Regions from separate parts of the Colwellia sp. MB3u-55 genome, predicted to be linked through region 1. Evidence: predicted binding sites of a transcription regulator. Region 1 holds the regulator's gene; the other holds the start of a gene.

Region 1 (3,434 bases):
TGCCCAGTTTGATAGTCAACAAAGCCAGTACGCTGTAAGGTTTCATTAGAAACATCAGCACTATAAGTTGATGAGTCGAAAGCGACAACGGTTAAACAAATGCCATTGGTCGCTATTGAATCACCTAATTTAACATCACTCATATCTAATAAACCGGTGGAAATAACAATTCTTGCACCCTGTCCAGTAATGTTTATCGCTTGAATGCTACCAACTGCTTCAATTATTCCTGTGAACATAATCACTCTTTAAGTCATTTTTAGGTCAAGTAAAACTCGACACCATACTAAAATTTTACGATAAAAGTTTAGCAGTAATACGGATATCTTTGCCGATCATACGTAAATCAATTATATTTAGTTCTTTTGCTTGGCTCAAGCTTTCAATACTTGTCATATTCACTAAGCTTTTACTGTCTGCACCCATTAATTTAGGGGCTTGGTATAAAATCAATTCATCAACTAAATTTTGTTCAATAAAAGCACCCGCTAATCGAGCGCCTGACTCAATGAGTACATCATTCAAATTTAGTTTAGCTAAATATTGAAGTAATGCAGGTAAGTCAATCTGCTGTTCATTAGCTAATGTATTGACGACAGGTAAAGCCACCTGCTTTACAAAATGAGGCCACTGATGAATGTTTTCAATGGTACGACGAATTAATATTATTGGGCTGGGCTCATTAAATAAAGCTAAGTTAGGCGTTAAGCGATTTTTTGTATCTATAATCACTCTTATTGGTTGCCTGACGTCTTCCTCTTGATAACTATCTTTTAATTCCCCTAGCTCAGACCAACGTACCGTCATTTTTGCATTATCGGTTAATATACTGTCAGCACCACTAATAATCGCACAACTTTGCGCACGTAAACGCTGAACATCTTGTCGAGCTTGAGGGGAAGTAATCCATTTACTTTCACCGTTTTTCATCGCGGTTTTTCCATCTAAACTCGCCGCTAATTTACAACGGACGTAGGGGAAACCTGTGGTCATTTGTTTGATAAAACCAACATTTAAATCTTCAGCCACTTCTCTTAACAAGCCATGCTGCGAAGATATTCCCGCTTGTGCTAACATTTTCAAACCATTACCAGCCACTTTAGGATTTGGATCAACCATCGCCGCTATGACATGTTTAATACCGGCAAGAATAAGTCCTTTGGCACAGGGTGGCGTTAATCCGTAATGACTACAAGGCTCAAGTGTTACATAAGCGGTTGCACCTTGCGCATTTTTACCCGCCATTGCTAACGCGTTAACTTCAGCATGGCCTTCACCTGCTTTTTGATGAAAACCTTCTCCGACAATTTCACCACCTTTTACCAAAACACAACCAACGCGCGGATTAGGAGAAGTGGTAAAATGTCCTTGTTTGGCAAGCATTATAGCCCGTTGCATAAAACGGTAATCTTCGGCTGAGAATTCTTTCATCTATTTTTCATTACCTAAGCGCGCAATTTCTTCACTAAATTCGCGAATATCTTCAAAAGAGCGATAAACCGAGGCAAAACGCACATAAGCGACTTTATCTAATTCTTTTAATTGTTCCATAATGATATTACCAAGCAACTCACTCGATACTTCTCGCTCACCCGTGGCACGTAGCTTTGATTTGACTTTATTAATGGATAGTTCGACTTGTTCGACACTTACCGGACGTTTTTCGAGAGCTCGCACTAAACCATTACGCATTTTATCTTCATTGAAAGGCTCACGTGAACCATCATTTTTAATAATACGTGGCATAACTAACTCAGCAGTTTCAAAAGTAGTGTAGCGCTCATGACAGGCTAGACATTCGCGGCGACGGCGAACTTGATGACCGTCAGAGACCAAACGAGAGTCAATGACTTTCGTATCTAAGGCTCGACAAAAAGGACAATACATGGAAAGCTCCAAAAAAGGTGATACCGATTCCAAGAAGTATATTTTTATCTTAATGGACTCGGTACTTTCGACACATAGCTCTGTTTAATTGACAGAAACAATAATGGCCGCTAATGCGGCCATTTTAGTCTAATTAAGCTATTGTTACATTAACTTATTTATAGCTATTCCCATTAGACTATAAGTGCCACAGCTATATCGCTTAAGACACTAAAGTCGTTCGCTTAATTTACGCGTATACAGGGAAGCGTGAACAAAGTTCTTTAACACTGGCTTTAACATCAGTAACTGTCTGTTCATTGTTGATATCGTCTAAAATATCACAAATCCAACCGGTTAATGCTTGTGTTTCAACAATACCAAAACCACGACGCGTAATAGCCGGAGTTCCTAAACGTAAACCGGAAGTTACAAACGGAGAACGTGGATCGTTAGGTACTGAGTTTTTGTTTACCGTGATATGGGCACGGCCTAATGCAGCATCAGCATCTTTACCTGTGATATCTTTATCAATTAAGTCAAGTAACAACAAGTGGTTTTCAGTGCCGTTAGAAACAACTTTATAACCGCGTTCCTGAAGAACAGCAACCATAGCTTTAGCATTGTCTAAAACATTCTGTTGATAAACTTTAAACTCAGGTTCTAATGCTTCTTTAAATGCAACGGCTTTAGCAGCAATAATGTGCATTAATGGGCCACCTTGGCCACCAGGGAAAACAGCAGAGTTTAATTTTTTATAGATAGCTTCGTCATCACAACCCGAAATAATTAAACCGCCACGAGGGCCCGCTAATGTTTTATGAGTGGTTGTAGTAACCACATGCGCATGTGGTACTGGATTTGGATATAAACCGGCGGCAATTAAACCAGCAACATGAGCCATATCAACTAAAAAGTATGCGCCAACGCCGTCTGCGATTTTACGCATACGTGCCCAATCAACAACACCAGAGAAAGCAGAGAAGCCACCAATGATCATTTCTGGTTTATGTTCTTGTGCTAAACGTTCCATTTCTTCGTAATCAATATCACCTGTTTCTGGGTGAAGACCGTATTGAAATGCTTCGTAAGACTTGCCAGAAAAACTAACATGAGAACCATGCGTTAAATGTCCACCGTGCGCTAAGCTCATTCCTAACACTTTACCACCTGGAGTAACAAGCGCTTGAAAGACTGCAGCATTAGCTTGAGAACCGGCATGAGGTTGCACGTTCGCGTAAGTTGCGCCAAATAATTCTTTTGCACGGTCTATGGCTAATTGCTCAGCGATATCTACGAATTCACAACCACCGTAGTAACGTTTGCCTGGGTAACCTTCAGCATACTTATTCGTTAATTGAGAACCTTGTGCTTCAAGAACACGCGGGCTACAGTAATTTTCTGAAGCAATAAGTTCGATGTGCTCTTCTTGGCGAACTTTCTCATTGCTCATCGCTTGATAAAGTTCCGGGTCAAAATCAGCAATATTCATATCACGTGTAAACATGGTTTTTCCTCAATTATTCAGCCTTAGCTGTTACAGACAATTGTCTAATGGATAGCAAAAT
Region 2 (3,434 bases), on a different contig from region 1:
CCCATAATGGACCATGACCACCAGGATAGAATACTGCGTCAAAATCAGCTTCATTAACAGAAGCTAATATTAGCGTATTAGCGATTTTAGCTTGTGCTTCGCTGTCTGCATCGTAACGGTCTGTCGCAGCTGTTTGAAAGTCTTCAAGTGTGCTGGTTGGGTCTATTGGTGCTTGTCCACCTTTAGGTGTTGCTAAAGTAACTTCCACACCCGCATCGATAAAGGCATAATAAGGAGCAGCAAATTCTTCAACCCAAAAGCCGGTTTTTTGGCCTGTGTTACCGAGCTCGTCATGTGAAGTAAGTACCATTAATATTTGTTTAGTCATTATCATTCATCCGTTTGGTTATATAAGTGAGTTTAGGTGTTTTTTGATTCTATTTGTCCAGTATATGCCTAAGAACGAACATGAACAATGCAGATAAAACTGACATCATTGTATCAATAATTGATACAATGATTGACAAAGTAAATTATTGGCTGGTTATTACCTCAATAGGTACGTTATGGATATCTCATTTGAACAACTCAAAAGTATGGTTGTTTTCGCTCAAGTCATTGAACAAGGTAGCTTAAGTGCAGCCGCTAAACATTTAGGGCTCTCAAGAGCAGTAGTAAGTTATCATTTGAAGAAGCTTGAAGCGCAGCTCGAGGTAAAGTTACTTAATCGTTCAACACGTGCGATTAATCTTACTGAAGCGGGTCAAGCCTATTATGAGCGCTGTCGAGTTATTGCTGAGCAAGCGAGTGCCGCTAATCAGCAAATTGAAAATTTCAAAAATGAACCTATCGGCTTACTTAAAATAACGTGTCCGGTAAATGTTGGTTTGCAGACCGTTGTGCCGGCACTGAACGAATTTAAAAAAATTTACCCCAAAATAGCACTCGATGTGATGTTAACTGATGAGGTCGTTAATATTATGAAAGAAGGTATCGATTTAGCAATTCGTGGTGCCCCCTTACCTGACTCTGGTTTGCAAGCAACTAAACTGGCAACGCTGCAAACATGCCTATGTGGCGCACCTGAATATTTCCTGCAATTTGGCCGCCCCACTAAACCGTCTGATTTAAGCGACCACCAATGGGTTATTTATAAATTAACCTCTGGAGTGTTAACCTTGACTAAGGGCAGTCGTTCGTTCAGTGTCACCACAAAAGGTAGTATTAGTACCAATAATGCAGCTGCACGTACCGCCTTTGTTGAAGCAGGACATGGTCTGGGACGTATTCCTATTTACGATGCTTGGCCAAAAATAAAAGCAGGCACTTTAGAAACAGTGCTAGATGATTATGCTTTTAGCGACATTAATGTCTTTGGTGTATTCCCGCCAGGTACAGCCAATTCCAAAAAACTGCGCTTATTACTTAACTTCTTAAAAGAATATTTTACCAGCCAAAGTATAATAAAATAGCAATAACCCAACTTATTAGCATATATATTTCTGTGTGGACCAACCGCTATTATGACTGACTAATAACTAGCGGATAAACTTTATACAAGTTGTCATAGTAACGCTTAACCTGAACAGCTATATCAACATTATTGTTCATTTAGTGGCCTTGCTGCTTAAAAAAAAGCAACGTGTTGTTTTTATTAGAAATTAAGTTTTAGCTGACAAAAACAACCAATAAACGGGTAATTTTATTTAAAAATAAATTATCCACAAAAATTAATTAAAATAAACGTTGCGTTTTTGTAATATCAAAAATAAAAAGCACTACTAAGTTAGTCGTTACTAACTGAACTTTTACTCTGAAGAAAGTTATTAAAAACTATGCTTTTTATCACTTGCAAAAACAGTCAAACCTCATTATCTTGTGATCAGTTTTTAGAAAACCCCTACATATAGTGTATTTGTTGTTCAGATGTTTTTTTGTACTCATTTACATTTTAGGGAAATATAATACTGATAAGTGTTCACTTAACGTTTTTATAGTTGACAACGTTAAGTAAATAAAGCGACCAGCATAATTAATAAATGACAGGCTCTTCATGACTAATAATCTTTTTGTAAGTAAGCGTAACGGCAAAAAAGAACTCATCGATTTAGAAAAAATTCATCAAGTTATCACGTGGGCTGCTGAAGGCCTTGATAACGTTTCGGTGTCACAAGTTGAGTTGAAATCTCATATTCAATTCTACGACGGTATCAAGACTGCTGACATACATGAAACTATCATTAAAGCTGCCGCTGATCTTATTTCAGAAGAGACACCTGATTATCAATATTTATCAGCACGTTTGGCTATTTTTCATCTACGTAAAAAAGCCTACGGTCAATTTGAGCCACCTAAATTATTTACCCATGTTGTTAGTATGGTAGAAAATGGTAAATATGATGAACATCTTCTAGCTGATTACAGCGAAGCAGAGTTTGAACAAATGGAAAAATTTCTTGTTCATCCTCGCGATCTAGACTTTAGTTACGCCGCTGTCAAACAATTAGAAGGTAAATACCTTGTCCAAAACCGGGTAACGGGTGAAATTTACGAAAGTGCTCAGTTTTTATATATCTTAGTGGCCGCTTGTTTATTTGCTAAATATCCTGTAGAAACACGTTTAAAATATGTTGAAGGTTTTTATCACGCAATTTCAACCTTCAAAATATCGTTACCTACCCCTATTATGGCAGGGGTACGTACGCCTACACGTCAATTTTCATCTTGTGTATTAATTGAATGTGGTGACAGTTTAGACTCAATAAACGCGGCTTCTAGCTCTATTGTTAAATATGTTTCACAACGAGCAGGTATTGGTATCAATGCTGGCCGTATTCGCGCTTTAGGTAGCTCGATACGTAATGGTGAAGCCTTTCATACCGGTTGTATTCCGTTTTTCAAGCATTTTCAAACGGCTGTTAAAAGTTGTTCTCAAGGGGGGGTTCGAGGTGGCGCAGCAACGTTGTTCTACCCACTTTGGCATTTAGAAGTTGAAAGTTTACTGGTCCTTAAAAATAACCGAGGTGTTGAAGAAAATCGTGTCCGCCATTTAGATTACGGCGTGCAATTCAATAAGCTTATGTACACACGTTTAATTAAAGGTGAGTCTATTACTCTCTTTAGCCCAAGCGATGTCCCTGGGCTTTATGATGCCTTTTTTGAAGACCAAGATAAATTTGAAGCCTTGTATGTAAAATATGAAGCTGATGATTCTATTCGTAAAAAATGTATTAAAGCTATTGAGTTATTCACCTTGTTTGCTCAAGAGCGTGCCAGCACAGGTCGAATTTATTTACAGAATGTTGATCACTGTAATACACACAGCCCATTCGATCCGAAACAGGCACCGATACGCCAAAGTAATTTGTGTTTAGAGATTGCGCTACCGACACAACCAATGAATGATATTAATGATCCAAATGGTGAAATTGCTCTTTGTACTTTGTCAGCCTTTAACTTAGGCGCAATAGAAAGCTTAGATGAATTAGAAGGTT

Evidence for each region. Region 1 encodes NrdR, which represses ribonucleotide reductase genes. Its sites were predicted from a motif close to AAACACNANATNTNGTGTTT; they were not measured.
Region 2: a site for NrdR is predicted at 1,836-1,855, ahead of nrdA (class 1a ribonucleoside-diphosphate reductase subunit alpha). Genes of this name have one in related genera too.

The regions. Positions count from the first base shown of each region.
Region 1 covers NZ_JACGUS010000112.1:44,951-48,384, forward strand. The annotation lists gene H4J66_RS09510 (riboflavin synthase) at 1-239, opposite strand, end outside; gene ribD (bifunctional diaminohydroxyphosphoribosylaminopyrimidine deaminase/5-amino-6-(5-phosphoribosylamino)uracil reductase RibD) at 295-1,431, opposite strand; gene nrdR (transcriptional regulator NrdR) at 1,432-1,887, opposite strand; gene glyA (serine hydroxymethyltransferase) at 2,117-3,373, opposite strand.
Region 2 covers NZ_JACGUS010000117.1:75,142-78,575, reverse strand. The annotation lists gene H4J66_RS13705 (type 1 glutamine amidotransferase domain-containing protein) at 1-328, opposite strand, end outside; gene H4J66_RS13700 (LysR family transcriptional regulator) at 507-1,412, shown strand; gene nrdA (class 1a ribonucleoside-diphosphate reductase subunit alpha) at 1,994-3,434, shown strand, end outside.